DNA from 3 places in the Paenibacillus odorifer genome. Region 1 is predicted to be linked to each of the others. Evidence: predicted binding sites of a transcription regulator. Region 1 holds the regulator's gene; each other region holds the start of a gene.
What was found. Region 1 encodes LexA, which represses DNA repair genes until DNA is damaged. Its sites were predicted from a motif close to CGAACATATGTTCG; they were not measured.

Region 1 (10,421 bases):
GACGACGGAAGAACAATAGCGCTGCCAGCAAATAGTACAGTACTACTCCCAACCAATTAGCCAGCATGCCATTTCCTTTGGCCTGATCAATAGAACCAACTACCCAAAACATAGTGCCAAGTATCACTAACACTACCGGAAATGCAATGTTGCGACCTTTAAAGACTTCGGCATTCTGGGTAGGAGATTTAGAGGCATAAATCGTATCCTTGCCTTGTTTCTTTCTTTGCTTGTTGATTTGCTGTGTGTTGCGTTGAACCATTCTTTCCCAAGAACGGGCCATGTGCGTTCCCCCTAGTCATCCTGAAATATCTATGAAAAGGAACAGCGAGCTAATGTTTAAGCCCCTTGTTACCTTGTTCATGCTCATCGTTATCTACTACTTCAATAGTATTTAATTGTGCTCGGAAGTTATTGCGGATATTCCCCAGGTAAATTTCACGAAGCTTGGCGCGTTCCGCCACTTCCTCTTGATTAAGGCCTACGCTCTTCTGTTTGCGTGCCAATTCGTTAATTCGCGCGACCAACTCATCAATATTCAATACTTTCCCTCCCCCTATAAATTAATTCTAACTCTGCCATGAGAAAAAGAGCTTGTCAAGGTCTACTCCCTGCAAGCTCTACTGGTCATTCTATTATGTTCTCAGAAAATTAATAAATAGGTAAAGTAAGTATGTCTCCAGCGTTAATTTGACTACTCTTAATCCCACTTGAACGTTTAATTCCTTCTATATAAACAACTGTCTTCATATCAGCCGGTTTATTCTTAAGGGCAATACTCCATAGTGTATCTCCACGTTCAACCACAATCCGCTTCTCTTCCTTCATTATAGTCGTCGATCCTGCAAATACATTTCCCACTACTGTTAGGCCAGAAAATACTAGCACGATAATCAATATTAACTTAATAAAGAAGTCCTGACGGAACAACGAAATCATCCCTCCTAGCAAACGTTCCGTTATCTCTTTTACCTTAGCGGAATTACGGGCAACGTCATTATGTCCTAAAGATTCAACCACTGGGGCCTTATCGTAGATGCTGCGGTATGTACTGTATTTTAGCATAATTATCATCCTCCAAACACTTGTTCTTACTTTCGAATTCATAATAACACGAACATGTGTTTTGTTCAATACTATTTCAGAACAATTGTTCTCTTTTTTTCGAGAGACTCAAGTGGTACATTTTATTATCATTCGTCTACCATTTTTTAACTCTAGCAGATTAATATTTATAATAGTTAGAACTTATGTTTGTGCGAACGGTAGTTCTATGTTATAATTTTCCCAAACATTACTATATGGGGTTGATTCCAATGTCAAAGATTTCAAGTCGCCAGCTGGCGATCCTGGAATTTATACGAAGCGAAGTCCGCAGCAAGGGTTATCCACCTTCCGTCCGGGAAATTGGAGAAGCTGTTGGCCTTGCTTCCAGCTCCACAGTTCACGGTCATTTGGACCGGCTTGAGAAGAAGGGACTTATTCGTCGAGATCCAACGAAGCCACGTGCAATAGAATTACTAGGCCAAGAGGATTCAGAGAATGTTCACCAATTCGCCCAGACCATCTCACGGATTCCTGTCGTAGGTAAAGTTACCGCCGGGGTACCTATCACTGCTACAGAGAATATCGAGGATTACTTCCCACTTCCTACTCACTATGTAGGTGACAACAAAGTATTTATGCTGTCAGTTATGGGTGATAGTATGGTGGATGCTGGCATTATGAATGGTGATTATGTAATTGTTCGCCAACAACAAACAGCGGACAACGGAGATATCGTTGTAGCCATGACTGAAGAAGATGAAGCAACCGTTAAGACCTTTTACAAGGAACGTGATCATATACGGCTTCAGCCGGAGAATCCAGCTTATGAGCCTCTTCGCCTTAATCGCGTAACTATTCTCGGAAGAGTCATCGGATTGTTTCGAGATATCCACTAAGTATGCACTCCTACCATAAAAGGCTGTTCCGCAAATGCGGAACAGCCTTTTTTCTGTGTATTTTGCTTTCTCAACCACTAACGAACATTTGTTCTCGTTCGCTAAAATGGGCATTTTCTATGAATAACCGTTTAGGCGTTCTGCTCATATCCTAATTAGAAAGGAGTGTTGTGCATAATGCCAAATTACCGAATTATTGTAGATCTGACCCAAAGAATGTTATATCTTCTGGACAATGATATTGTGATTAGAGGTTTCCCTGTCGGCATTGGTAAGATGTTAACCCAATCCCCAGTGGGAGAATTCACGATTATTAACAAACAACCCAATCCAGGTGGTCCCTTTGGTGCCTTTTGGATGGGACTGTCTAAACCACACTACGGGATTCATGGAACGAATGATCCTTCCTCCATTGGGAAAGAGGTATCCCACGGCTGTATCCGGATGTACAACGAGGATGTGTTAACACTCGCAGCTATCGTCCCTATAGGAACACGAGTAACGATAAGGAATTGAATTCGCTGAGGACCTCACAACCCCCAAATCACCATATACAGAATGGGGGTCATTACATAAGTAAGTATTTTTTCATTAGCATACTAGGAGTTTGGTGATTATATGTCGAATATTGTTAACAGGATTGCAAATTGAAAAGGATGTGTTTAGTTTTGAATAACTCAAAAATTAGAACCCTCGTCGATTTTAAAGTCGATGCACTGGGTAAGCTGTCCGGTTTACTTTTAAATGATGAACAAGCTAGTGGAAAAAAAGTGAATTTGCTCACCTCTTTTGGCAGCATTCAGGGAATCGTCTCTCCAGCCGTCTCCAACAAAGAGGATGTATTTGATTTAAAATCTTTGATGGATGATGTAATAGTAGACGAATACATATCTTATTTGGGAGCAGAACACCCTGATAAAAATTTCAGCTATAACTTTGTTGTCCTCAATGACGTTACTGTAAGACCTTATGCTAGTTATGGGACTCCGATCGAGTACAAACAGCTGATTGTTTATACCGATCATATCACTGCCTTCAATTTTCTATAGGTTATATACTTACCTTAAAAAGCACCCTTGCAGCAACCCCCAATTTTGCGCCATTTGCAGAATCGGCAGGTTTCTCCGGGTGCTTTTTTTGGGCTAATTCCGAAGCCGATCCTATAATTCCACGAATTTCCCTTTTAAAAGATACTAGTGGGGATCATTCAGGCATATCTTTCAATAAGCAACAATTTGAGTCTAATGAGATAACTGGGAGGTGATTATATGCTGATTATCTTAGTGTACTTATTTGCTATTTTAGGAGTTGTTTTAATTCTAAGTGCCGCCATTATAAAATTGAAAACGCTATCCACTTCATCTGATATTTCTATGCTAGTTAATGCGGCTGCATCCTTTAACATCATTTTCACCAAAACATTCATTCCCCCCAATCAATCTCACTTGATCGCACTTAACGAACCTAATAAAAAATTAGCAATAGGCGCCAGAAATCCGAAGAACAACAAAAAAGCAGTAGCAAAGCTATACTCTTTCGATAATGTAATGGGATCCGAGATTGTGGTTAACGCACTTACCCTTTCAAAAGTCTCCAAAAGACAACAAAACAGCAAAACAACTGCAACTAGTGCAGATATTAACGTCCTTAAGGAAGCTGATGAAGAAGCTAATGTGATTGAAGAACTCACGCTTAAAATATATATGAACAGCAAAGAAACGCCTGTGTATTGTATTTCCTTCTTGCCGGGTTTATTGCCTATTCAACAATCCGACAACCAGTACAAGGAAGCTTACTCCCAAGTACAACAATTGCATGCACTCTTCAGGTCAATCGTATCTGAATAATTAAGTTGTTATCGCCACACCTCTCATTTGTTTTCGACATTGAAAGAACTAAAATTGCACACTGAACCCATCAAACTGGTGAATACCCGTACCATGTGCCACTACCTTTTGCTCACGCAACTCACGAACTGCCTTTTTGACCCCTTGCAAAATAGATGGATCTAGACCCAGCGTATTATGAGAGCCGTATACTTGGGTAACCCCTGGAATTTCTGTAATCTTCTCTAAGGATGCCACTAAATCAGCCGGACTAGTCGAAGGGTAAAAAGCATAGATTGGCGTAACGTCATACAATAAATCACCTGTAAACAGATATCCGTTGGCATGATCAAATAGGCTGATATGACCTGGCGAATGACCTGGTGTGTGGTAAATTTCTATTTCGCGCCCACCTATGTCGAGCACATCCCCCTCTTGTAAAAGAGCCGTTGGTTTCCCTTGAAAAGGTATGTAGGTGTTAGGATCAAAGGTTTCAGGAACAGGAAGGGTGATGTCTCGACTCATATCCTTTCGAATCTGGGCAAGGGACAAGCCTTTTATTCCGTTAATCAGCCAATCCTCATCCTCTTTATGAACATAGATTGTCTCGAATTGTCCGTGACTGCCAATATGATCTGCATGCACATGTGTAGTTATGACAGCGATAGGTAAATCCGTTAACTGATCCGTTATTCTTTTTATATTATCAATACCTAATCCCGTATCAATTAACGCGGCTTGTTTTTGCCCCAAGAGTAAAAAAGAATGCACCTTTTCCCAATGTCCATATTCACTGATTGCATAGGTGGTCGGATCAATTTCCGTTACTGTAAACCAACGATCTTTAACCAATTACGCTCCCCCATTCCATTTTTCCCTTACATGCTCTTCTCCCTTATAATAATCCGCCTGTTCATCCGCTTGATAGATTTCTTGATAAGGCAAAATGTTGATTTTGCCTGAGTCTGGATATTCGCAAACATCTATTCCCTGATTCGTTCGGAGATCCAGATACCTGCATGGTGCATCCGTATGATTATAAAGCTGGTGCGCCCCTTCCGGTCCCATTTCGAAAAATATTACATCTCCTTCCGTAACCTCCGTAATACCCTCAGGCGTTCTTAACATCGCTTTTCCCGCTAAAATCACAAATATCTCTTCAGCATTTCTATGAAAATGATAAGGATAAGAATATTTATCAGGATCTAAAGATCTGATATCAAAAACTAAATGCTTGGAGCCCACCATTTCAGCTAATCTTTCACTCGTATGCCAAGCAAACTCTGGGATCGGGGACTGTTTTTGAGTAAATGAGACCGTATTTTCATTAAAAATCTTTACCATCTGCACACTCCTCCTCCTTATATTTTGCGTTCAATTACAACAAATAAAGAATCCCAGCTATAGCTAATGAAATAAGACCACCTAAAGCGGACCCATTCGCTACTTTGTTTTTAGCTTTACGGTCTTGCTTAGATTCCGAATAAAAGTTACCTCTTTGTTGTGTACCTGTCGTGAAGGCTCCAACACATATACCTGAAATTATAAAAAATCCCAAGCCTATGTAAATAAAAATTTGCATGAACTTACTCCTTCGCAGGTAAGAATTAGTTATCTATATATAAGATATTTTAACATTAAATTCCTCTGCTACGCGCCATGACTTTCGGACCCAGATGACGCTATTTGCTTATTTTCAGCCTTTGGAGCATGGTTTCGGACTCCAGTGACGTTATTCCTAAGAATGAGGCTCATATTGAGTGTTTTTAATGCCAATAGCGACTATGGGGTCCTTTAGTATCCAAAATGTGGGATAAAGCTTCATATAAGGTCTGCTGGGTCCTATACCGGGCTCATACGCGAAATTTGCAACCTCAGCAAATGGAAATTGGCGTTCAAATGAAGTAAGATACCAAAAAGAAGAAGTGTGCCAACAACCATTTTTTGATTATGGTTATGGCACACTTCTTCTACTCCATACAACCCCTTCGGTTCTGTTTACACTTAATTCCTTTCAAGTTCAAGTGTTGCCAGTGAAACCATCACCCAAGGTGCAAAGTTATTCGACGAATCACCCTTAGGATTGTGTATCCGAAAAAGAAAAGCTTCCCCCGCCTGATTTTTCCAGACCATATAATCTTCTATCCCCTTATCACTGGTAGCCTGTAGATATAATTCTGCAAAACCTAGAGGATGTTCAATTAGTTCCCCGCTATGGTCGTTTGCTTTACCAATTGCAGAAAGCTCGGTTTGTCCCTGTTGCTTCAAAGCTGTGAGATCGTAACCGGCAGGCAAGTGTTCAATTTCGGCATAATAGGTTGGATCCTCAGTTAATGATAAACGACCAGACTGTGAGTCTAGTGTGAAACCCTGAAAAACATACAGGGAATATCCATCACCTTGCCCAAGTGTACCTTCTTGCCCTGAGACCCCTCCCTCCTGTTCACCAAATGCTTTGGTCTTTGGTCGATCGGATGCTAGAGGATCAGTGGCCTCCGGACTGGCGGACTCCTGCGCCTCCATAGAAGGAGTAGCAGAAGGTTCGGGAGTGGTTGTAGCTTCGACAACTGGCGTAGGCGCTGCACTTGACGCTGTAGGCTCTGCCTCGTTTGTTGTTTTATTGTTACTACATGCACCGAGAATTGAGGCAGACAGAAGAATACTAGTAGCTGTAGTTAATAATATTTTTTTCATTACGCACCTCCTTATTACTATAATAGTTATTACCCACATGACTAACGTATCCTCTTATTATTCAAACCTTTTCTTCATTTTTATTGCTACGGATTGAAAAATTTCAAACAATCGACTCGTTCTTATTTACAGCTATGGAGTTGTGCTCGAAATTCAAATTGTTCCCGGACGATTCGGGCACCTGCTATCTTAATAGGCAGACGACACATCAATTAAGTAAAAGACAAATTCCACGAAACACTTTACTTATAACATTTTCAGAAAAAAATAATATAGCGACTCACAGCCAACCGCGGGGTGGTTCTGTAAATCGCCATCCTTAATGATCTGTAACTCAGATTTGTGTCAACACTCTTTGATAAATCCTTTTAAAGTCAGAGCGATGCGGGAATATAACCAATATCTGTCATGACTATGCAGACTCGTCTGAAGAGTTATTTTTTTGATTTATAACTTCTTACTAATAAACTTATACCTTTAAAAATCAAAACCACTAATATCCCGAAAATTATCAAAGTTAATATTAAGTTTGACCAAACTATATCCAAATTCACTCCTCCGTCTCTGCATTTAATTCTTCTATATCAAATCATATCCCATTATTTATGATAAATGAACAACTTCTTACACGTTAAAATTGTTAATCAACAATATGCCAATTTTGATATTCACCTGTAAAACATCCTCGAATAACCTTAACCTCAGCTATTTGTGGGCATTTCGCGGGCATTTTTCGTAGACATATCATTGATGGTTACAAAACCACTATTTTGCCCAAACAAAAAAACCCTCAACACCAAAGGTGTCAAGGGTTTAAAGGTTCTAGTACAAAGTCATGTATTGGTTTCTTTCCCACTCGTGCACTTGTGTACGATAGATATCCCATTCGATTTCTTTCAGCTCGTAGAAGTGAGCCAGCGCATGTTCGCCGAGAGCTTCGGTAATTACATGGCTGCGGATCATTTCGCTTAGCGCTTCTTTCAAATCGGATGGCAAGCTCGGGATGCCTTCTTCAATACGCTCTTCCTCAGACATCACATAGATGTTACGGTCAATTGGGGCTGGAAGATCAAGCTTACGCTTAATTCCGTCTAGCCCTGCTTTCAACATAACAGCAAGTGCGAGGTATGGGTTAGCTGCCGGGTCCGGATTACGAACTTCAACACGTGTGCTAAGCCCTCTCGAAGCCGGGATACGAATCATCGGGCTACGGTTACTTGCAGACCAAGCTACGTAACAAGGTGCTTCATAACCAGGAACAAGACGTTTGTAAGAGTTCACTGTTGGGTTAGTAATCGCTGCAAAAGCACGAGCGTGCTTCAAAATACCAGCCATATAGTAACGTGCAGTTTTGCTCAGACCTAGCTTGTCACTTTCATCGTAGAACATGTTTTCTTTGCCATTAAACAAGGATTGGTGAGCGTGCATACCCGATCCGTTAATACCAAACAAAGGTTTAGGCATAAAAGTTGCATGCAAGCCGTGTTGACGGGCAACCGTCTTCACAACGAGCTTAAAGGTTTGAATTTGGTCAGCAGAAGTGATCGCGTCAGCATATTTGAAATCAATTTCATGCTGGCCGGAAGCCACTTCATGGTGGGATGCTTCGATTTCAAAGCCCATTTCTTCAAGGGTCAATACGATTTCACGACGGCAGTTTTCTCCTAAGTCCGTAGGAGCTAAGTCGAAATAACCACCTTGGTCGTTCAATTCTGTAGTTGGGTTACCTCTTTCGTCTGTTTTGAACAAGAAGAATTCAGGTTCAGGTCCAACATTCATCGCTGTAAAGCCCATTTCTTCGGCTTCCTTCAGACAACGCTTCAGGATACCACGTGGGTCTCCAGCAAATGGAGTACCATCAGGCATATACACGTCACAAATCAGACGTGCAACACGGCTATCAGTCACCCAAGGGAAGATTACCCAAGTATCAAGATCTGGGAAGAGATACATATCGGATTCTTCAATCCGTACATAACCTTCAATGGAGGAACCATCAAACATCATTTTGTTGTCGAGTGCTTTTTCCAATTGGCTAACCGGAATCTCTACATTCTTGATAGTACCTAACAGATCTGTAAATTGCAGACGAATGAAACGAACATTCTCTTCCTTGGCAATGCGTAAAATATCCTCTTTAGAAAAGCTCACGTGATCCTCTCCCTTTCAAAACTCTGTATATTATTATTTATTAAAAAACCGGGATAACTCACCTTGAATAAGCGATACCTGTCCCGGTCTTTTACCGGAAACTAGTTCTTGCTTCAGCAAACGGTGAAGCTGCGAATCTGATAGCTCTCTACGTCTAACCTCTGTGTCAGGGGTAATCACAGTAGCTTCTTCGGATTCCTTAGAGACTGGGTTCATTACTTGCTTGATGCCAGCAATGTTAACACCCTTTTCAATCAAGGCCTTAATTTCTAATAGGCGCTCAACATCATTAAAAGAGAACAAACGTTGATTCCCAGATGTACGTGCAGGTACGATTAGACTGTGCTGTTCATAATAACGAATTTGTCTTGCAGATAAATCAGTTAACTTCATTACAATTCCAATAGGAAATAATGCCATATTTCTGCGGATTTCATCACCCATGACTCATCCAACCTTCCAATGATCTTTTTCTGATCTCATTGTACATTTCCTAATACAGCGTGTCAATGGTGTGTAAGATTTTCTGACAGTAATTTTCGATCACGCATACTTTGGAGTGCCATCAAAACGCCATATTTGACATGGGAGTAGGTTAATCCCCCTTGCATATAGCCGATATAAGGCGCACGGATAGGCGCATCTGCCGATAACTCTAAGCTACCACCTTGTATAAACGTACCTGCCGCCATGATGACAGGATGTTCATATCCCGGCATATCCCATGGTTCTGGAACTACATGGCTGTCTACCGCCGCAGCACGTTGAATTCCCTGCACGAAGGCAATTAAGTGATCCGGTCCATCAAAGGAAACCGCCTGAATCAAATCTGTACGAGGTTCATTCCACGCTGGTTTCGTCTCAAACCCGCAGCGCTGAAATACAGCTGCCGCAAAAATACTGCCTTTAAGGGCTTGTCCAACTGTATGCGGAGCCATGAACAGTCCTTGGTATAACCCGCGGGTAGTTCCTAACATTGCACCTACTTCGCCGCCGATACCAGGAGCTGTAAGACGGTACGCTGTAAGCTCTACTAGATCTCTGCGCCCACAGATGTATCCACCCGTCTCAGCAATTCCACCACCAGGATTTTTAATTAATGAACCCGCTACTAGATCCACTCCAACCTGTGGAGGCTCAAGTTCTTCAGTAAACTCACCATAGCAATTATCAACGAACACAATAACATCCGGTTTCAATGACTTCACTCTCGCTGTCATGTCACCTATTTCGGCTACTGTGAAGGAAGCACGCCAATCATAACCACGCGATCTTTGAATTCCAATTACTTTAGTCTTCTCATTGATAGAGAGAGTTACCTCTTCCCAATCAATCTTACCCTCTGCGGTAAGGGCAACCTCCCGATATGTAATTCCGAAGTCTGCGAGTGAGCCTGTCCCATCTCCTGCTTGGCCAATCACCTTGTGTAAGGTATCGTATGGACGACCTGTGATGTATAAAAGCTCGTCTCCTGGTCGCAGCACACCAAAGAGGGCTGTTGAAATGGTATGTGTTCCTGAAGCAAAATGCGGACGCACCAAAGCTGATTCCGCACCAAAAACGTCAGCATAGACAAGATCCAGCACTTCGCGTCCACGGTCGTTGTAAGCATACCCCGTTGAACCCGCAAAATGATAATCACTGACCTGTTGACGTTGAAACGCTTCAATAACCTTCCATTGATTCTTATCGACAATTCGATCGAGGGCTTTGACTGCACCTTCAATTTCAACTTCTGCGGACTCTGCCGCTCCTAAAATATCTTCTGCAAAAACTGCCATTAGTTCTTATTCGCTCCTTACATTTA
Region 2 (10,421 bases), 1.4 Mb from region 1:
CAAATGCCGGATAACCTCAGAGGGAAGGAGAGCTTTGCCCTCATCATCCGCTGTAGCGTAGCTAATCCAGAGCTTTTGACTTCCTGTCGTTAGCGCATTATAGATCAGAAACCGCTCGTCCAGCAGTTTACGAGAAGCGCCGGGAGCAAGCTCCATTCCAGCATTCTCTAGTACGGAGCGTTCACCTTCCGAGAGAATTCCATCTTCCTTAAACTGCGCAGGCACAACACCTTCATTAAATCCAAGCAAAAAAGCGTATTTAACCCCTGTTGGGCGAGTCCGATCCATATTGCCGACCAATACTTGATCCAGTGCGGGCGGAACTAGTCCCATTTTAAGCTCAGCAAGTCCTGTCTCTAGAACTCCGGTGAACACTTCAAACTCAAGTCTTTCATTGCCCATCATTTCTACTATCTGATCTAGCAGATCAAGTACCGCACCCCACAACTGGCTATGTTCCCTAGCCTTCTCGGGTTGGCCCTTCTCCATAGACTTAACACTGAGTTTCTCCAGCTTTCGTGCAACATCCGTCTCTTCAAGCAGCTTGTACATTGCCGTACATAGTTCAAGGCCGCTACGGCTTTTCTGGATTCGTTTCTCAAAAGCAAATAATGGTCCTGTTATACTAGCACGGCATCGTTCCATAGTAGCAAGCAGTTCATCATCCATCTGTCTGCCGCCTTCCAGCGACAAGCTAGGAATACCTTTCCATGAGCGGCCATCCGTCCAGCGATACCCTTGAATCCCACAAGCCAGCACATAGTTTTCTAAAGCATCCATATCCTCACGTGTAATACTACCGTCTAGCGGAAGCAAAAGCTCCGTCTTTACGCAACGGAATACATCCTCGTAACGCCAGCGACGACGCACTACATCCAGCGCGGAACGTATAAATTCCACTAGCGGATGATGCAGCTCATTTACCTTCTGGTCCAGAAAAAATGGCACTCCGTAATCTTGGAACAACGGTTGGATCAGCTGCTCGTAATCGCCAATATTGCGCATCAATACAGCCATTTCGCCATATTTTGCACCTTCATCACGCGCCAGTCTAGTCATTTCGAGCAGTGCTCCCTCAACCTCTGCTCTGTGCGAAACTGCGGCGCCTATGGATATAGCCTCTCTTGCCAGTTCATCCGCACCTATCCAGGCCTTCCGGCGATCATATCCCCGTTCAAGGTGAGCAAGTACTGGACTTTCTTCAAAACGCGGAAGAACCGTTGGCTCCAGCAGCTCGTCCCACACATCAATGCCCAGCTCTTCAGCTATTCCACGCAGTTTAATGTAAGTAACCGCAGTGGGGTGAAACAATTCAAGCTCATTCAACTGATCTCCATATGGGTAAGGACGATCAATTGTAAGCGAAACGGTCAGCTTCGAAGCTTGCTGCATCAATTCTCGAAGCACTACGAATTCCTGCGGAGTAAATCCATGGAATCCATCTACCCAAATCTCCGCCCCGCGAATGTAGGAGGAATCAGGAATATGCTCAGCCAGTTCTGCTAAACGATCCTCTTCATCGATATAGAGACGTGACATTTCCTTCTCTAAATCGCTGAATACCAGCTGCAAATCATCCAGCTTACCCTCAAGAATAGGACTTCTTGCAATAGCTCCTCGCATAGCGGACAACTGCTCTTCTAAATCAGTGGAACCCAAACAGCAACGCTTCATCTCCGTGTGCAGTTGGTTCAGACGTTCCACAAAACCCGGTCTGTCTGCTGAGGCACCGAACAATTTCAGTTCCTCTTTGCGACGACTGATGATTTTGTAAATTAACATTTTCTTACCTTCATCACTGATTGGCAGACTTGCACTGCCACCAGTTTCCTGCTTCACACGATAGGCAAGCCGCGAAAAACTCAGTGTCTGCGCCCGAAGGCTTCCCTTCACATTCCCTACGGTCAAAAGCCCCCGTTCTGCTCCAAAAGAACCTTGCTCTGGCACAAGAATAATAATCGGCGCACCAAGCGGTTCCTTCTCTAAGGAAGAAGAGATAGATTCCCATATTTTTGTTGTCTTGCCACTGCCCGAGCGGCCTAGTAAAAAGGTTACCGACATAAATGATAGACTCCTTCCGTAGCGGAGAAAATATATAAATTACAAGGTGAAATATCCACCTATTGATTACACTCCAATTAAAAAAGTTCAGTGATTCCTCGTCCCTTCAGTATATCATAACCACACTAATCGGAACATGTGTTTGCTAGTATTTTCTAATGTTTTACAAAGGATAACAGCTACGAGTACAAATAAAAAAAAGCAAACCTCCGGATTTTGGCGGCTTGCTTTTTAGAGTGTTTAGTTTGTTTTTAATGCCAGATGTGCAACGTTAGATTAGAGCTGCCAATGTCAGAGCATATGGTCAATGTTAGACTGTTCGGCGTTCAGTGCTCAGCGTTCAGCGTTCAGCGTTCGTCATTCGGCATTCGGCATTCGGCGTTCAAATTGCACATTTTCGGCTAGGCTTGTTTCATTAATTACTTACGGACCCAGGAGCCGTTATTCGTGGATTCAGTGCTGTTTTGGCAACTTTTCGGACCCCATTGACGCTATTCTTCGAAAATGTGTTGCATTACGGGTGTTTTAAGAGCAATAGCGCCTTTGGGGTCCGTAAGAATTCAATAATAGGCTGTTTACGCTAAATAGAGTCATCTGAGTCCGTTGGCAACTACTTGCCTTACAGTCGACTCACGGCCACCCTACGTCCAGCCCTTTTATCCTATTTGTTACTTGGCACTGTAAACCTTTTTGACCTTCAGGCTTATTTTTTACTCCGCACTTCAAAAATCGCAAACTTCAGATAGTGTCCTTCATTAACGCCAAGTATTTGTGGGTGGTCTTTGCCTGCGGCCCGCCATTCCACAAGTCTCAACACCTTGCCAGCATCTTTAGCTGCATCGGCAATCGTTTCGAGGAACAGATCTGGCTGCATATGGTAAGAACAGCTTGCGGTAACCAAATAGCCGCCTTCGTTCACCAGCTTCATCCCGTGCAGATTGATATCCTTGTAACCACGGCAAGCGCCAGCTACTGCACTTTTGGTTTTGGCAAACGCCGGAGGGTCCAGGATGACTACATCCCAAGTTCTTCCTCCACCTGCCGTCATCGGCTTGGATGTGTCGGTTTTGGCTGTTTTGCCTCCGGATTTAGGATTTGTAGCAGCTGCTGCCGTCTCTGTTCCACTTGCAACTGTCGCCCGTTCAGAACGTTCCTCTAGTCCTTTAACCTGATTCCGTAGATATGCAAAAGCATCATCCACTACGAATTCAACACGATCGCTAAAGCCGTTCAGCTCCACATTCACTTTGGCACTCTCAATGGCGTGAGCTGAAACGTCAAGGCAGGTTACTTTTTTCGCGCCATACTTGCAGGCATGCAGCGTGAAGCTGCCTGTATGTGAGAAGCATTCCAGCACTGTCGCACCGTCCCAATAAGGGAACGTTACATGTTTGCCGCTCTTATTAACTGGTAAGGTCTGTAGTGAACCCTCCTCAGTTTCAATTTCCTGTAGCGTAATGCCGCTTCGTCCTCCCCAGCCTTTCATGAGCGGAGCAATGGAAGCTCTATTCTCACGTTGGTCAAAGAAGTAACCTGTCTTCTGGCCTTCTTCAATATCAACGACCAGCTTCAGGCCATTCTCACTCACAGTTACATGCCGTGGACATTCCCCATACAGCAAACCCGTTGTCTGCTCCATACCTTCAAGCTCGCGCACACTAACATCACTGCGCTCATAGATTCCGCGCGGTGCCATAACCTGCACCAATGCTTCGACGATTTCTGCACGCCGCTTGTCCATTCCGAGCGTAAGCAGCTGCACAACCAAAATATCTCCGAATCGATCTACAATAAGCCCCGGCAAAAAGTCCGCTTCACCATAAACTAAGCGATAAGCATCCGCACCCGGAAGGAACCGATTTCTGTGTTGCAGACAATTCGCAAACCGTTCTGCAAAAAAGGCTGTGTCCATGATCGCAAGCGGTCCCTGTGATACAATTCTTACCCGAATCTGTGAGGCTGGATTGTAATATCCCACGGCCAAAAATCGGCCCTGATGATTAAGGACATCTACTAATCCCCCCGTTTCCGGATTTCCTTCTACCGATGCGACTTCACCTGCATAGACCCATGGATGGCCCTGTTCCAGTCTTTTTTTGCGATTGCGTTCTAAAATAACCGATGGCAATGACTTCAACTCCCTGTTTTTCTAAAAATGTTTTTATACATGTCCCATGCAATACATTCATATATTGGTGTACAACCCTCGTCCAAAGGAGTATGCCCTATGTTCAGTGATTTGCTGTTCCCTATCATATATGGTCTTGTTATCTTTCTAGCCGGCATGAAGCTGATGGAAACTGCGTTGTCCAAGCTAGCAGGCCCTCTATTAACTACAAGCCTAAATAGAGCTACCTCAACACCTATCAAAGGAATGATTGCCAGCAGCCTGTTGTCCGCCTTACTCCAGAGCAGTACTGCTGTAACGGTGTTGACTATCGGCATGGTCAATGCCGGCCTGCTCACCTATGCCCGCACACTTGGCATTATCTTGGGCAGTAACATCGGCACCACATTAACTACAGAATTGATCGGACTTCAGATCAATACCATGGCCACGCCCTTGCTGGCAGCCTCGCTCAGTTTGTGGGCAGCGGCAGTTATTGCAGGCGAACTGCCGCCTACATCGCGAGTGGCAGAGCTCTGCCACAAAATATCCCCGCCACTGCAATTTATCAGTCTGGCTGTATCAGGCTTCGCCCTCGTCCTATGGGGGATCGCTGTCATGCAGTCTATCGGCGGAACACTTCAGGAAAGTGGCTTATTCCTCTGGTTCCTAAACCATGCCGCTACAAGTGCCCTATGGGGGCTCGCCGCTGGAGCGTGCCTAACAGCCCTGCTCCATAGCAGCGCTGCTGTCATAGCTATGGCTATGAGCATTGCCGCCTCGGGTGCCATGCCGCCTGAGCTAGGTATAGCCATAGTGCTAGGCGCCAACGTAGGCACCTGTGTCACAGCGGTCATCGCTTCCATCGGCGGCACGCCATCCGGCGTCTTCGTCGCTTGGTCCCATGTTGCGCTTAATGTAGGCGGTGCACTACTATTCTTGCCCATGATCGGGCTGCTACAAGCAAGTGCAGCATGGATTGGTGGAGGCCCTGCTTCACAAATCGCCCACGCCCAGACCATTTTCAACGTAGTCTGCTCACTTCTAGCACTGCCATTATGTTACCTGCCTATATGGACAAAACTGGAAAAACGTCTTCAGTCTTAGCTTAAAGGTACCGTTTTTTTATACCCCAGCTTTCCACAACTGTACTATTATACTTCAATCGAAAATATTATAAAACCGCGAACCGTCGTAAAAAGTGATCACCGTCGAGAAAATTCCAATCAGCGCAAACAAAGCCAATGCAAAATAATCGTCTCTCGTGAACGGGCGACTGCTATACCAAGTTCGTTTTGTCTCAGTGCCAAAGCCGCGCAGCTCCATAGCGGTACTGATATTTTCAATTCGCTCGATACTAGTCAAAATTAGGGGCATCAGAATCGAAATGATATTTTTTAGCCGCTTAGGCAGCTTTTCTTTTCTGGAAATATCTATTCCCCTTGCTTGAGCAGAAAACGATATATTCTCATAATCTCGTTGAATATCCGGAATGTACCGCAGAGCCAGCGATACAGAATATGCAATTTTATAGTTCACTCCAACTCTGTTTAAGGATGCTGCAAATTCACTGGGATGGGTCGTTAGAAGAAACAATAGTGCCATTGGAATGACCACTGCATATTTGAGGGCAATATTGAATTGATAGAATAGCTGCTCCCAAGTTACCGTATACCGGCCTGCAATGTGCATAATATCATGACGTGTACCGTAAACACGTACGCCCTCCAAAGGAGAAAAGATAAAGATAGCTATATGATTAAGCAAAAAGAAAATCAAGATGAAATATAATACGAAAGCATAATCCTGAAATTGGACTTTGGAAATTCTAAAGGCAAGCAAACTAAATAACAGCATCACAATTAGACATCTTGTATCATATGTAATCATCCCCGTCACAGACCACACTACAAATAAAATCAACTTAGTAGCGCCGGTAAGACGGTGAATAGGTGAATCCTGCTTCGTAAAAGTTAACATTTTGGCCTTCATCCGCCTCGGCTCCTCCTATCATACGCAATGAACCTTCTAACGAACTCCTCAGGTTGTTTCAGTTCAGCTTTTACAGCTAGGGCAAAAAGCGAGGTTTCTTTCAAGTTCGCTTTTTTTACCACATCAGTATTCGTTAATATTCGCTCAGGGCTATCATCCGCAAGCTTCACGCCATCAGCTAACACTATAGCTCTATCGGCATATTCCAGCATCAAGTGCATATCATGCGTGATCATAATGACCGTCATCCCCTGCCCCCGCAGCGTCAAGAGAAATTCCATCATTTCGTTATAATGCCTGTAATCCTGAGCAGCAGTCGGCTCATCCAAAATGATCACTTCCGGCTCCAGTACCAGAATAGCGGCAATCGTAACCCGTTTCTTCTGGCCATAACTAAGCGCCGAGATAGGCCAGCTGCGAAAAACATAAAGTCCGCACACCTTCAAGACTTGATGGACACGTTCACGAACGAGCTCCTCAGAGCAACCTCGGAGTCTAAGTCCTAGAGCGACCTCGTCATATAAAAGTGTCTTAGAAATCATATGATTGGGATTTTGCATAACAAAACCAATCCGCTCTGCCCGCTCCTTAATCGTGTCCTGAGCAATATCGCGCCCATGCATCCGTATCGATCCGGAAGTAGGTTTATAGAAGCCACAAATAAGCTTGGAAACTGTAGATTTTCCAGCTCCATTTCGCCCCGCTATACAGACCATCTCTCCTTTATGAACACAGAGATTGAGCTTATCTAGCACCTGCTGATTTTTTTCGTATCCAAAAGAAATATCGCTAAGCTCGAGGATGGGTGGGCTATCCAGCTTATCCTGCCGTGCCTGATTGCACTCATACCAGATCTTAAGTTTATTAGAACACGCCTCCAACTGTATATCGTTCATATGCTGCGGATTCATATTTGCTGTAATCGAACATCCGGCATACTTTAAAGCCGTTAAATAGAGAGGTTCCCGAATGCCAACTTCTGAAAGTAGGGTTGTGCTCAACAGTTCTGCAGCCGGCATATCCGCCACAATACATCCTTCATGGATCACAATAATACGATCCACTGCCCGATGCAGCACCTCTTCAAGACGATGCTCGATCATAATAACGGTTTTACCTGTCTCTTTATGCACTCGATCAATAAGCTCAATCGCTTTTATACCGGTATAAGGATCTAAGCTTGCCAGCGGTTCATCAAAGAGCAGGATGTCCACATCACCTACCAGAACACCTGCCAAGGTCGTTTTTTGCTTTTGTCCACCCGATAACTCTTGAGGAGAAGAAGCCAGAAATTCGTGGATATCCACCGCTCTTGCGGCAGCCGCCACTTTACTCTTCATTTCTGTCTGCTGAACCACATGGTTCTCTAGACTGAAGGCGATATCCTCACCAACCGTTAATCCTACAAATTGTCCATCCGGGTCCTGCAATACAGTACCCACCTGATTGGACAGCTCTGCAATACTCAGATCCTTCTGCTCCTGGCCCATAATCCGTAATGAACCTGATATTTCCCCACTGTAAGCAAAAGGAATGAGACCATTAATACAATGAGCAAGTGTACTTTTCCCAGAACCTGAAGGCCCCACGATAAGCACCTTTTCCCCTTCAACAATCGTTAAGTTGATCCCCTGCAGTGTGGGTTCCTGCTGTGCCCGATATTGAAAGCTGAAATCCTTAAATTCAATCATTACTTTTTTCATCCGAGACCTTCCTCTGGGTTAATGTGAAGAGAAAAAAGCCGGTGATTTCCACCGGCTTTTTTAGCTTGGATTTGTATTCCACTCAAGCTTCTCTAGTTAAGCTGCCCTGTTTCGTTCTTGTCTTAGCATACGCAATGGCTAGTAAAGATCCGATCACTGCCACCGAAGCTATATTTAATGCACCTGCGGTCAGTCCTTGCGTAAATACTTTATTTACGGGTTCTGCATAGATCAGAATATCCAACACCGGGGCTACAAGGAACCATGCTACAGCATTCGCTGCAATCTGAGCCAGATTAAAGCGTATTATTTCCTTTCGTCCGAATTCCCCGTCATGAATAGCGATTCTAGCTACTAACAAGCCAATAACCAGCCCTACAATGCCAGATGATATGACCCAACTGAACCATGGCGATCCATAAGATATCGTATCCTTCAGGGTATGCCCGATCAGGCCTATAAATAATCCGGCAAACGGACCGTACAATAGGGAGAACAATGCCAGTAATGCGTATGTAGTCTCGATGTTAGTGTTTGGAATACCCGAAGGAATCGAGCCGAATCTCCCCAATATAACGAATAAAGCAGAACCAATACCAATCGCTACAATCGTCTTGATCGACAACACCTTTTGTTTTGCCATGTTCTCATCTCCCCCAACGCATCTATTATGTTTTATGTGATTATACATCGGAATAGTCGGAATTACTATAGAATCCAAATAAAAAAATCTGCAAAGCAACATAATGTTGGCTTTGCAGATTCATAGTTGATTATTCAGATCCTATTTTCTATTACTTCACTGTCACTGATACCGTAACTGTCTTGCCGCCTAGCTTTCCTTTAATGGATGTCGTTCCTTTACTCACAGCTACAATCTGACCGCTAGCAGATACTCTCGCTACAGAAGGCTTGGAGCTGGTCCATACCGCACTTCCAGTAACAACAGCAGTCTTACCAGTATCATACTGTGCAGTCACGACTACATTCTGAACGGCTCCCGGAGCCATTTTCAGTCTGCTTTCATTAACGGTTAGCTTTGTCAGTTTAGGAACTACAGTAATTTTGACACTAGCAGCAATCCCTTGGTAAGATCCTGTCAGCGTAGCAGTACCTTCTGTTACTGCTTTAACGGATGTAGCTTTAACCGTAGCAACCGCCTCATTCGAGGACTGCCAATTCATACTGCTGGAGACATTTCCTGTCTTACCATTAGAATAATAAGCCGTTACCTTTATCGCTTTAGAGCCTTTAATGTTCATTTCGATAGCAGTAGGTTCTACAACAAGCTTAGTAACCTTTTGTTCAATGGTAACTGGGATACTGATGGTTTTATTGGCGTAAGTTCCCTTTAAAGTAGCAGAACCCTTCACCAGTCCTTTGATTACCTTACCGGAAGTTGTTGTCTTGATAATTGCATTCGTACCGGTAAGCTCCCATTCCATAGTTCCAGTAGCATCAAGTTCACTGCCGTTTTCCATCACAGCTTTCACTTCAGGAACAGCCTTCTCTTCACCAGTAACAATCACCAGATTTTCTTCTGGTCCAAGCAAGACAAGGACTTTATCTTTCACTGTAACCTTTACTTCAACACTTTTTTCTCTTACAGCTGTTTTTGAAGTCGTTGGGTTTTCTGATTTTATTTTACCGATAACCTTCACAATACCTGCCGATTCAGCTACAATTTTACCGTCTTTAATGGTGGCAATCTCATCATCCGCAGAGGTCCACTCGATATCACTGCTAAGATCTAGCTTTGTTCCGTCAAGCTTTGTACCGTTTACTTTTGGAAGGCTTACGGTGTCATCTGTGTAAAGCTCCAGTTCCGTCTTGTCGGCTTCCAGTTCTGTAATCGTAGGATAAACTGTCAGCTTAAAGCTTTTATTAATTCCTCTGTACTCTGCTTTAATAACCGAAGTTCCCACTGCTTTAGCAGTCACTGCCGCGGTATCGCTACCAGGCGTAACGGTTGCCGCCAATTGGTTATCCGAAGTCCATACTGCGCTGCCTGAAATATTCGGAGTAGAATTCGCAGCATCGCGAACCTCAGCCTTAACGTTCAGGGTTTCACCCATAAACAGGAATTGATCTCCTGTAGGAGTAAGTAGTAGCGCTTCATAAGGAGCACGTACATATACGTCTACAGTTTGTGTAATCCCCAGATAGGATACTGTAATTACAGCTTTACCAGCAGACAACACTTTGATCTCGCCTTTGTCTACTGTAGCTACACTAGCACTAGAAGAGGACCATTCCGCTTTCGCTGAAATATCATTTGCGCTGGATTTTGTAGTTTCTTTAGTCTCTGCAACCAATTTCAAAGGTGCATCTCCAACTAGCATCTCTAGTTCTTTAACGATTTTGTCGTCATGTTTAAGCTCAATTTCAGAATAAGGCAATTTCACTACAGCCTTAAAGGTTGCTGTTAAGGTCTTGTATTTGGCAGTGATCGTTGCTGTACCTTCACCAGCCAAAGTGATCTTACCTTCTGCAATGGTCAATACGCTTGTGTTCGAGCTGCTCCAAGTAGTATCAGCCGTTACATCCTTAGCAGAAGT
Region 3 (10,421 bases), 1.4 Mb from region 1:
CCGGACTGAACGTTGTAATAGCAGCTGGAAACAGCGGACCGGGACGCAGTACGATCGAATCTCCAGGGATTAGTCCTTCAGCAATTACTGTCGGTGCAGTGGATGACCGTCGCACGCTCACGCAAGCGGACGACCGAATCACTTGGTTCTCCAGTCGTGGACCCGCACCGGGAGGAAGGAAGAAACCGGATCTCGTTGCTCCAGGCGAAACGATCATCTCCCTTCGTGCCCCACGATCCAAGCTGGATCGCGAGCTTCCTTATTTGCGGATAGCTAAAGATTACTTTGTGCTGTCCGGTACCAGTGTCTCAACACCTATCGTCTCGGGTGTGATCGCGCAACTACTCCAGATGAACCCTTCTCTTACGCCTAAGCAAGTAAAATCCATACTAAAAAAGAACACATTTCGCCTTAAACTAAGTCCTAACACAGCAGGATGCGGTGAGATCAATGCGCGGTTCTTATCGTAAATCCGCTTCTTTTTTAAAGGCAGTAATGATTGAAACCGACAATTCCTCTGTAAATATACCTGTTGGCTCTATTTCTAATAAAGCTGATTTCATATCATCTTCAAAACGTTCTAAGTTATCTCTAAATAATCGCTTAGAGGCATAAGACGTAGAATACAAATTTCCTAGAATAGAATCAACAGTCCAAGTGATGGAATAACTCGATAACACCTGTCTTTCAACATCTGTAAAACTGGATCGCCTTACAACATCCTCATGTCTTTCTTGTGGATGTCTATATGTACTGTTCCCGGCTATTCTTTCGTCACCCAACCAGCGTTTCACTACTTCATCTACCTTTTGTTGCCAAGGTAACGGTTCTTGTTGTTCATTAAAAGTATCAATTACAGCAATACCGCCGTTATCATCTAAACTGTGATAGAGAATTTCAAGAATGGATTCTCGGTCCATCCAGTGAAACGCCTTAGCCATCATGATGAGACGAAAGAAACCCCAGTCATTGGATAGTTCTTCCGCTCTACCCTGTTGCCAGCTAACATTCTCAACCCTGTTGTACTTTGATAACAGCTTTGCTTCTTCTAGCATCTCTAGTTCAGTATCTACGCCAACAATTTTTTCGAACCAATCCGTAAACCTTTGCGCTAACTGCCCAGTACCACAACCTAAGTCTAGCAACCGGCCCTCTCCGTTAAGTGAGAATTTGTTCACTAGATATCGAATCAGTGAGGACGGATATAGCGGGCGATATCTGGTGTAATAGCTTGCAGTATCTTTGAACAGATCCGGACCATAATCATTCATAGCTGAACTCCCCCTTCTTTTTTACCAAGGACAAAATCATAGCATTTATGTAATGCAAATAAAAGGCTATCCAGAGCATTCTGGGCAGCCTTTATTTATGTGGATACAGCCCAAAACAATTAAAAAATATTGACAATTAACTTCGTTGCATATATGGTTAATTACATAACTAACTAACCAATGGAGTTGGCGGTGAATACATGGGAAACTTAATGGATGATACACGACCGATATTTATGCAGATCGCCGAACGAATAGAAAATGACATCATCGAAGAAACACTGCTGGAGGAGTCACAAGTTCCTTCGACAAATCAGTTTGCTGTTTTCTACCAGATCAATCCGGCTACGGCTGCGAAAGGTGTGAATTTGCTTGTGGATCAAGGGATATTGTACAAAAAACGAGGAATCGGTATGTTTGTAGCTTCTGGAGCGCGTGCAGTATTGATGGAGAAGAGAAAAGAACAATTCTATGAACAGTATGTAGTAACCATGATCCGTGAAGCTGAAAAATTAGGAATTACGTTGGATCAATTAACAATTATGATTCAGAGGGGAGACAACAAGTCATGAATGAAGTCGTTGAAATCAAAGGATTGACTAAGTCATACGGAAATGTCACTGCCATCCATGAACTCAGTTTTTCTTTGGAGAAAAATAAGATATACGGGCTACTCGGCAGAAACGGTGCAGGAAAAACCACAATAATGCATATGATCACAGCTCAGCTTTTCCCTACAAGTGGTGTCCTGAACGTATTTGGTGAACATCCGTACGAGAATAACCGGGTTCTCAGGCAGATTTGCTTCATTAAGGAAAGCCAAAGGTATCCGGACACGTACCGAATCATCGATGTACTGGAGGTATCCGAATTATTTTTCCCAAACTTTGATCGGGAATATGCTCACTCTTTAATCAAGGATTTCAATCTGCCATTAAAAAGAAGAATAAAAAAGCTGTCCCGAGGTATGCTCTCGGCTGTAGGAATTGTAGTAGGTCTAGCCAGCCGTGCTCCACTTACCATTTTTGACGAACCCTATTTAGGTCTTGATGCAGTAGCTAGAAGCCTATTTTACGATCGCCTAATTGAAGATTATGCTGAAAATCCACGTACGGTTGTTTTGTCCACCCATTTGATCGATGAAGTAAGTCAGCTTTTAGAGCATGTTATCGTCATCGACAACGGCAAGCTAATTATTAACGAAGATGCTGAAGCCCTTCGCGGGCAAGCTGTTACGGTAATCGGCGCGACAGCAAAGATCGAAGATTTTATCGCTGGCAAACAAGTCATTTCCCGCGAGTCTTTTGGCGGATTGCTTACAGCCACCATTATCGGCTTCAACGTGAAGGATCAAGCACATGCTGAAAAGTTAGGCTTAGAAATCTCACCTGTATCTTTACAGCAATTAATTGTTCATCTCACAAATAAAAAATCTCTAGGAAAGGAAGTGACCGTGTAATGAATCCTACGGCAGGTATGTTAAAAATGCATTTCAGAGATAAGTGGTTATGGTTGTATACGCCTTGGGTAATCTTGTTATCCAGCTTCTTGGTAAATGTCATCGTCGCTTCTTTCCTCCAAGAACCGATTTATACCGGCGGTCTGGTTTCTATCTTCATTTATATGTTAATCACCGGTATACTCATTTTGGTGCAGACCTTCCCCTTTGCTCTGGGCTTAAGCCAACGAAGAACGGATTATTTCATAGGCACTTCCTTAATGGCTATTATAACTAGCGCCGTCTACTCAATTCTCCTCTACCTGCTCTCCATCATTGAAAGCAAACTGACAGGTGGCTGGGGTTTGGAACTACATTATTTTCATTTGCCCTATTTAAATGATGGTAATGCCCTCGAACAGCTATGGATGTATTTTGCGCTCTTTCTGCATATGTTTTTTCTGGGGCTAATGATATCCAGCATCTTCCGGAGATTTGGCCGAAGCGGTTTGTTCATTTTCTCAGGGGTTACGTTTATCCTGTGCAGTCTCGGCGTATTGTTAATGACCTATAATCAGTGGTGGGTAGACCTCTTTAACTGGTTTGCTGGATATACCGCATTTGAACTTGCCTTGTGGTCCATGCCTCTGACAGTCGTGTACGCTCTTTTATCGTTTTTGATGCTGCGTAGAGCAACCGTGTAATTCATTATCCTATAAAAAAACAGGTGTGTCCCAATTGCAATGCAATGGTTGCTGGATGCACCTGTTTTATTTCGGGTCTTAGACTTTGATCTAGACAACAAACTTCATTGGATTCAAGCATAGTTGCGCGCGCGAAGTTGCTATGGGACTCAGCGGGTTAAGTAGCGTAGAAGCAAAATTCAGTGTCACTATTGCAGATAGCGAAGGACCAAAACACAGATTAGTATTTCGCCAATCTGCGCGTACGAAGGCGCTATCGGACTCAGCGGGGCGAGTAGCTTAAAGCAGAACGTAGTGCCTCTATTGCAGATAGCGAAGGACCAAAACACAGATTAGTATTTCCCAATCTGCGCGTACGAAAGTGCTATCGGACCCCGCTGACCTTATTCGCAGCTTTAGAGCACATTTGGATTCCTATCGGACCCCACAGTCGCTATTGGCATAAAAAATGCCAAATTCGATCCTTTTTCCATGCAATAGCTGCACTGGGGTCCGATACTTTGCTCAATAGGTGATAAATGAGCAAATAACGTCAGCTGGGTCCGTAAGCCTTAGGTGATGATGATTCCGCGGGGCGATTAGCTTAGAAGCAAAACACAAATTAGTATTTCTCCAATCTGCGCGTACGAAAGTGCTATCGGACTCAGCTGACCTTATTCGCAGCTTTAGAGCACATTTAGATTCCTATCGGACCCCACAGTCGCTATTGGTATAAAAAACGCCAAGTTCGATCCTTTTCCTATGCGATAGCTGCACTGGGGTCCGATACTATGCTCAAAAAGCGATAAATGAGCAAATAGCTTCATCTGGGTCCGTAAGCCTCAGGAGATGTTTCTTAAAGATTTCTTTCGCTTAAGCACTACCGTCTGCTGAAAAGCATAAAAAAAGGATTATAGAACTGCTGCTAGAGCAGTTCTATAATCCTTCTTAGCTATGCGGTCAAGAGGACTCGAACCTCCACGATATTGCTACCACTGGCACCTGAAGCCAGCGCGTCTGCCAATTCCGCCATGACCGCGTATTATAATGACTCGCTTATTGCGGTCACAAGATAGATCATACCACGCTGAGAATCCAACGTCAATATATTTCCGTCATTTTCTTATCATTCATTAATTTATGGATAATTATTGCTTTTGTTGCCGAATATAAGGTATAATGAGAACAAAAGTTCGCATAATATAAATGAGGTGATTTATAATGGCGACTACGAAGCTAAACACATCCATTATTGATGAAGAAGTAACTAAAGAAGAACTGTCCCTGGTCAGAAGCTATTTGCTGCTAACGTTTATTCATAAAGTTTTCGAACGCGACTGCCGTGTAATCAGTAGAAGCGGCCTGTTTAAGACCCCTCAGCTATATATGGAGCTCGTATCTGGTGCCACTAAGAAGACGTCACTAATGCTTCAAGAGGTTACGCGCGAGCTGAGCTCCCATGATTTGAAGATTACTACCGTTCGCCAAGATCAGCGAGGAGTCGAAGCATTATATTCCTGCAGAGGATTTCAAGGAGAGATGAATATATTATGGCCAGGCTTCCGTAGAGAAATGATGCTGCGCATGCGCGCGTATCTTGGACTGTCCACAGAACTCTCCATACTCTCCAGAGAAGAGAATGCGTCTGAACTTGCTCTAACTATATAGTCCCAAATGACATTACAGAAATAGCTCCCGCCCAGTAGGGCGAGGAGCTGTTTTGTATTATGAAGATTATTACTGCGGATATTATTACTGTAAAAATTATATATTATCCGGATCTTGTCTTGGTTCACTAAATGGCTGGAATAAATAATTGCGATCCAGCTTCACTACTCGTCTATTCTGACGACGTATCATCACCTGAGAATCATCCCATGCAAGAACTATCCCTTTTACGTCGTTACTTTCCAAGCCATCGCGCACTACACGAATTTTCTCACCGGAAATCCGGTAAGCATCCAATTGCTCATCGCTAATCATCATTAATCCCTCCTGTCATAGCTTGTCCTATTTAGTCTCAGAAAAAAGACCCAAATGATAAATCATCTGGGTCTCATGTAGGCAATTAACGACTTGCATGTCTACTAAAGCATTCTTATATCAGCGCTTCATTCTTCTCAAACCAGAAGTCAAGAACTTTAGCGGACATCACACGTTGCTCCAGATACTCCACTTGGTTAGTAGTGAATTTTTCCCTCCAAGGAAAGGATAACTCTTCACACAAACCTTTGATTGTCAGAAGCTCTGACCAGGCTACATAGCGTTTGTACCAAAAAAACTGAGGATGTTCAATCATATAGGGATACAGATCGTCGAATTCCGTGTGTTTGCAGTCCAGCGCACGCTCGAAATGATCCTTGGCCTCGGTTAATTTATCAATAAAAAATTGTTCAGTCACCGGTTCTTTCCCCATTGTGACGCCTCCTCCCTATGTCTAATTTTTATTATAAAGGAAAATCCATAGGGTGAAAAGCAGTTGTTTAAAAAATAGGCCTGTTCTTATTGCCAATTAGGTTATTCCCCAAATTCGATGGTGCCTCCATTTAGAGAGGTAATTCTTACGAGTGACTCCAGACGAATGCCTTGCTCTCTGATCGTCCGAGCCCCTGCCTGAAAGCTTTTTTCAACTACAACACCAAGACCAACTAGCTCAGCGCCAGAACGTTGAATGATCTTAATCAACCCACGCGCTGCATCACCATTGGCAATAATATCATCGATAAAGAGGATTTTATCCTCTGGAGAGATAAATTGGCGAGACAACATAATATCAGTAACGATACCTTTTGTAAAAGACGGAACTCTTTCGCAAAGCGCATCTGGATCAGCTAACAGAGTTTTTTTGCGGCGTGCAAAAACTAGCGGCACCTTTAATTCATACGCGGTGGCAAATGCCACGGCAATGCCCGAGGATTCAACGGTCACAATACGTGTAATTCCTGAGTCCGCAAACCTCCCGGCAAACTCCCGTCCCATTTCCATCGTAAGCTGTGGATCAACCTGATGATTTAGCAGTGCATCCAGCTTCAGTACTTCATCCGAAACGACGACACCTTCTTCCAAAATCCGCTGTTTCAACACTTCCATGACTTTGAACCTCCAATACCCTTTATAATCGCAGACATTCCGTACAAATTAATCACTCATCATAAAGCAATTACGACGGAAGTCATGTCCTACTGATCCTCATCATAACCTGTACTATACAGAGTACACAAGGTTATCCTGCATAGCACTCGTTATGATTTTTCTTTAGCTTCGTAAAACTATTAGGAGGGGAGCCATGAAATCACATGTCCGAACATTACAGATCGCTTTCACTTATATTGGCACCATTGTAGGAGCCGGATTCGCCACCGGACAGGAAATATTAAAATTTTTCACACGTTACGGGCACTGGGCAGTCCTGACCATCCTGCTCTCAACTATATTGTTCATATGGCTGGGTACAAAAATGATGGTCATTGCTCGGCGAATAGAAGCGGAATCCTATGAAGACTTTAACCGCCACCTCTTCGGGGAACAGGTCGGAAGCACCATCAGTTTGTTCACGATGGTCGTCCTGATCGGAGTAAATAGTATTATGCTTGCAGGGGCCGGCGCTATTTTTCAGGAGCATCTCGGACTTCATTATCAGACTGGACTAATTATCACGTTGCTTGGTTCATACTTTCTGCTAAAACGAGGGATTTCCGGTATTCTGCAAATGAACAGTATTGTTGTACCTTTAATGCTTACTCTGTCACTTATCATTATTTTTAATACTTTTCAAATTCCGGGAGCTGGACGGTTCCTGTTCCTTGATAACGATCGCTCTCTCTTTGGCGCATGGATGTCACCGCTGCTCTACACCGCCTTTAATTTAGGGATGGCACAAGCTGTTTTAGTCCCTATGGCTCGTCACACAGAGGAAGAAAAATCCCTTGTATGGGGCGGTATTATTGGGGGTACCGGGATTGGTTTTATGTTGATCGCCGCACATTTCGCAATGAGCTCACAGATGCCAGGGATTCTCAAATTTGAAATTCCGATGGGCAGCATCGCCGTCCGGTTGGGTACTGTAGTGCAAACTATATATCTCCTGCTGATCTTTTTGGAGATCTTCAGCACTTTTGTCGCCGATATTTATGGAGTAGCTGTACAGCTTAAGCAACGGCTTCCCCTATCAACCGCATTGATTACACCACTTCTGATGTTGGTCTGCTATTTACTGAGCCAGTTTGGCTTTAGTTCACTGCTCTCCGTGTTCTACCCAATCTTCGGAGGTTTATCATTGGTCTGGGCTGTCAAGCTGCTGCGCACGCCATGGTCCTCTCCACCAGGTAGTAATACTTCATCGAACTCAAAGGAGAAGGGGAACAGTCTCGTATCCGTAAAACCAATCACCCGAACTACACGGAAATAACCGCTGCTGTAGGAATCATACGTGCTGCCGCTTCCGCCACATGCTTGTGACAGGTCATCATCACAATCTGGCGGGAGATCGACAGTTCTCCAAGAAGTCCAAGCGCAGCATGAAGACGAGACTCATCAAAGTTAACGAAGAGATCATCGAATAACAGCGGCAGCGATACTTGCCGTGACATGGTCTCTGCCAATGCCAACCGGATGGCAAGATACAGCTGTTCTGCCGTCCCTCGGCTGAGCAGTCCGCTGTCTAGTAATCCCCCATTCTTATGTTCAGCTTTCAGCTCTTTATGCCCCAGTGTCATAACAACCCTTTTATATTCCCCTTCCGTCAGCTTGGAGAAATAATCTGAGGCAAGCAGTAATACCTGTGGCTGCTTCTCCTGCTCATACACACGACGAGTTCGCCCGATTAGTTCGGCAGTTATCGCTGCCACTGCATATTTATCAGCCACGATCCGCAAGGCTGCTCTCTGCTCTTCCAGTTGCTGAATATCGGAATCCTCCACGCAGCGCTCCTTCAGATACTCCCTTTCCTGAAGCAGCTTGCCTCGCTGCTCCAGCAGGGTGTTCCAACCCTCTTCCTGCCGTTCCATCAACTCTTCAGCCAATGACCGCTTCAGCTGCAATGCTTCCGCATCATGATGATTTAATAATTCCAGCAGAGCAGTAACTCGCTCTTCCTCCCAACCACCGAACATAACAAGCTCCCACTGGCGAATCGATTTATTCAGATCACTGCGCCGCTGCACAGCTGCTGACCTGCGTAAGAAGTCTTCTCCACCAGTCGCCCCACCTTCTTGTATCAGAAGCTCACGCTGTTCTCTCAGCTCACCTAATATCCTGTGGCTCTCCTTGAGTTCTTCATCCACATCTTGCAATCTTGACTGCATAGTTTCCCGGCGAATCAAGTCCTTTTTCAGATCATCCCACGCTCTTTTTCGCAGTTCCAGCCAGCTTAGTAAGGATAACGCAGATATTCGTTTCCCCTCTTGCGGATCTATTTCAAAACCAGCTGCCGCTACACCAGACTCGTCGCCAAGATCAGCACCCGACTCATAGATAAGTGTGAGCAGCTCCTCCTCAAACATGTTACATTCTGCTTCCAGCTCCTTCAATCGTAAGGAGAGTTTATTCTCTTGGCGCAGCAGCTCATTCCCTTGTTCAACCATAGCAAAAATATCCGGCAGTCCTTCAGGGGATAACCCTTCAGGCAGCCTGCGTTGGCGAAGCCATTCTTCATATTGCTCAGCAGTTTCCGTAAATGCCGCCTCCGCCCGGTGCATTTCTTCAGCGAGCAGCTTCTCTTGGCCTGCCAGCGTCTCCAGCTCCGTGCGGCAGGCATCACGCTCCGCGGCATAGCGTTCGATACGCTGCCGCCAAGCTGACCAAGCCTCCATCAGCCTGCGAAGCTCCCTCATGGAGGCCTCCAGCCCGCCTGCGTCAGGGCTGGACCCCGGGGCGGCCGTCCGCCGCCCCGGCACAACGCTCTCCGGCTCCGCCCCGGAGAGCAGCTGCCCCCGCAGCCGCAGCATCTCGGCTGCGGCTGCGCTGACGTCCCCGCCATGCTCTGGCGGGGACGATTCCGGCCGGCGCGCTCCGCGCAAGCCGGCCCAAAGGGCCAGATCGGCCGCGCCCAGCAGGCAGATTGCAAGCACGGCGCTGGCCGGCGGAGCACCGGTCAGCCACAGCGCTGCGGGCAGCAGCACGGTTAGTGCTGCCCCAGCCCACAGCAGGCGCCGGTAGAGCGCGGCCATGCGCTTCGCGCCAAGGCCGTCACTTGCGGCGCCGCGCGCTGGCCCTTCGCTGAGCTGCGCTTCGCGCCAGCGTTCGGCCGCCTGCTGCAGCTCGTCCCACAGCTGCAGCACTTCACGGGCGCTGCGCGGAGCCAGCTGCGCAAAAGCTTCCGCGCCGGTAGCGTGCTCACGCGCCAGCGCCCGTTCTGCCGCTTGGAGCGACGCTGAGGCAGCGGCCAAACGGGATCGCAACGACTGCCGCGTTGCACCCTCCGCCTCCATGCGGCGGTCATAACTAGCGAACGCCGCCGCAAACTTCCGTGCAGCTTCACGATCTGCCGCTGCACCGGAGAATGAAGTCAGCTCTGCAGGGCCCCAGCTCACATCAATGCCGCGCAGAATTCGCCGCAAATGCTCATTCAGCGCCGTTAATTCTCCCTCAAGCCGCTGTCTTTCCGTTCTACGGTTCTCATAACTGCTCCGATGCCGGTCCAGCCGCTCCAAAGCAGGCCCCTGCGCTGCTAATACTTCATCTGGAGGGTTCTTTGCCAGTTCAATAGTAAGCTCGCTTAGAAGACGTTCATAACGTACTACTGATCCCTGTGCATTACGAATTTCTCCTTCAAATGCCTGAAAACGAGTTGCCCCTTCTTCAGGAAAGGCTAAAATCAATGGCAATCCTTGCAGCTCTAGCTGAGCCTCGCTCCACTTTAACCACAGCTCACGGACTTCCTGTGCTTTTCGAAACATCACTAGCTGCTCTCCAGTGAGCTTACGCTGTTGCTCCAATTCATCTAGCTCCGACTCCGTTGCCCTCAATGCCACTATATTATCGTTATATCGCGGGAGATAAGAACGGCTCTCAACCATTTGGCGCTCAAGC

Region 2: addB (helicase-exonuclease AddAB subunit AddB) is a predicted target of LexA. The motif match lies at 2,193-2,206, and genes of this name have one in related genera.
Region 3: PODO_RS10350 (YhjD family protein) is a predicted target of LexA. The motif match lies at 4,575-4,588, and genes of this name have one in related genera.

What each region holds. Positions count from the first base shown of each region.
Region 1 is NZ_CP009428.1:3,801,723-3,812,143, forward strand. It holds gene PODO_RS16510 (hypothetical protein) at 1-283, opposite strand, end outside; gene PODO_RS16515 (DUF896 domain-containing protein) at 333-542, opposite strand; gene PODO_RS16520 (LysM peptidoglycan-binding domain-containing protein) at 652-1,065, opposite strand; gene lexA (transcriptional repressor LexA) at 1,317-1,943, shown strand; gene PODO_RS16530 (L,D-transpeptidase) at 2,121-2,459, shown strand; gene PODO_RS16535 (hypothetical protein) at 2,612-2,992, shown strand; gene PODO_RS16540 (hypothetical protein) at 3,212-3,790, shown strand; gene PODO_RS16545 (MBL fold metallo-hydrolase) at 3,839-4,621, opposite strand; gene PODO_RS16550 (cupin domain-containing protein) at 4,622-5,113, opposite strand; gene PODO_RS16555 (DUF5316 domain-containing protein) at 5,148-5,351, opposite strand; gene PODO_RS16560 (DUF8580 domain-containing lipoprotein) at 5,774-6,463, opposite strand; gene glnA (type I glutamate--ammonia ligase) at 7,286-8,614, opposite strand; gene PODO_RS16570 (MerR family transcriptional regulator) at 8,648-9,058, opposite strand; gene PODO_RS16575 (methionine gamma-lyase family protein) at 9,121-10,395, opposite strand.
Region 2 is NZ_CP009428.1:5,247,707-5,258,127, forward strand. It holds gene addB (helicase-exonuclease AddAB subunit AddB) at 1-2,061, opposite strand, end outside; gene PODO_RS22990 (class I SAM-dependent rRNA methyltransferase) at 2,765-4,189, opposite strand; gene PODO_RS22995 (Na/Pi cotransporter family protein) at 4,289-5,275, shown strand; gene PODO_RS23000 (energy-coupling factor transporter transmembrane component T family protein) at 5,330-6,160, opposite strand; gene PODO_RS23005 (ABC transporter ATP-binding protein) at 6,157-7,863, opposite strand; gene PODO_RS23010 (ECF-type riboflavin transporter substrate-binding protein) at 7,946-8,506, opposite strand; gene PODO_RS23015 (Ig-like domain-containing protein) at 8,658-10,421, opposite strand, start outside.
Region 3 is NZ_CP009428.1:2,444,123-2,454,543, reverse strand. It holds gene PODO_RS10380 (S8 family peptidase) at 1-470, shown strand, start outside; gene PODO_RS10375 (class I SAM-dependent methyltransferase) at 462-1,271, opposite strand; gene PODO_RS10370 (GntR family transcriptional regulator) at 1,472-1,843, shown strand; gene PODO_RS10365 (ABC transporter ATP-binding protein) at 1,840-2,730, shown strand; gene PODO_RS10360 (hypothetical protein) at 2,730-3,413, shown strand; tRNA gene PODO_RS10355 (tRNA-Leu) at 4,348-4,431, opposite strand; gene PODO_RS10350 (YhjD family protein) at 4,614-5,060, shown strand; gene PODO_RS10345 (hypothetical protein) at 5,157-5,375, opposite strand; gene PODO_RS10340 (hypothetical protein) at 5,491-5,808, opposite strand; gene PODO_RS10335 (xanthine phosphoribosyltransferase) at 5,910-6,482, opposite strand; gene PODO_RS10330 (YkvI family membrane protein) at 6,679-7,800, shown strand; gene PODO_RS10325 (AAA family ATPase) at 7,787-10,421, opposite strand, start outside.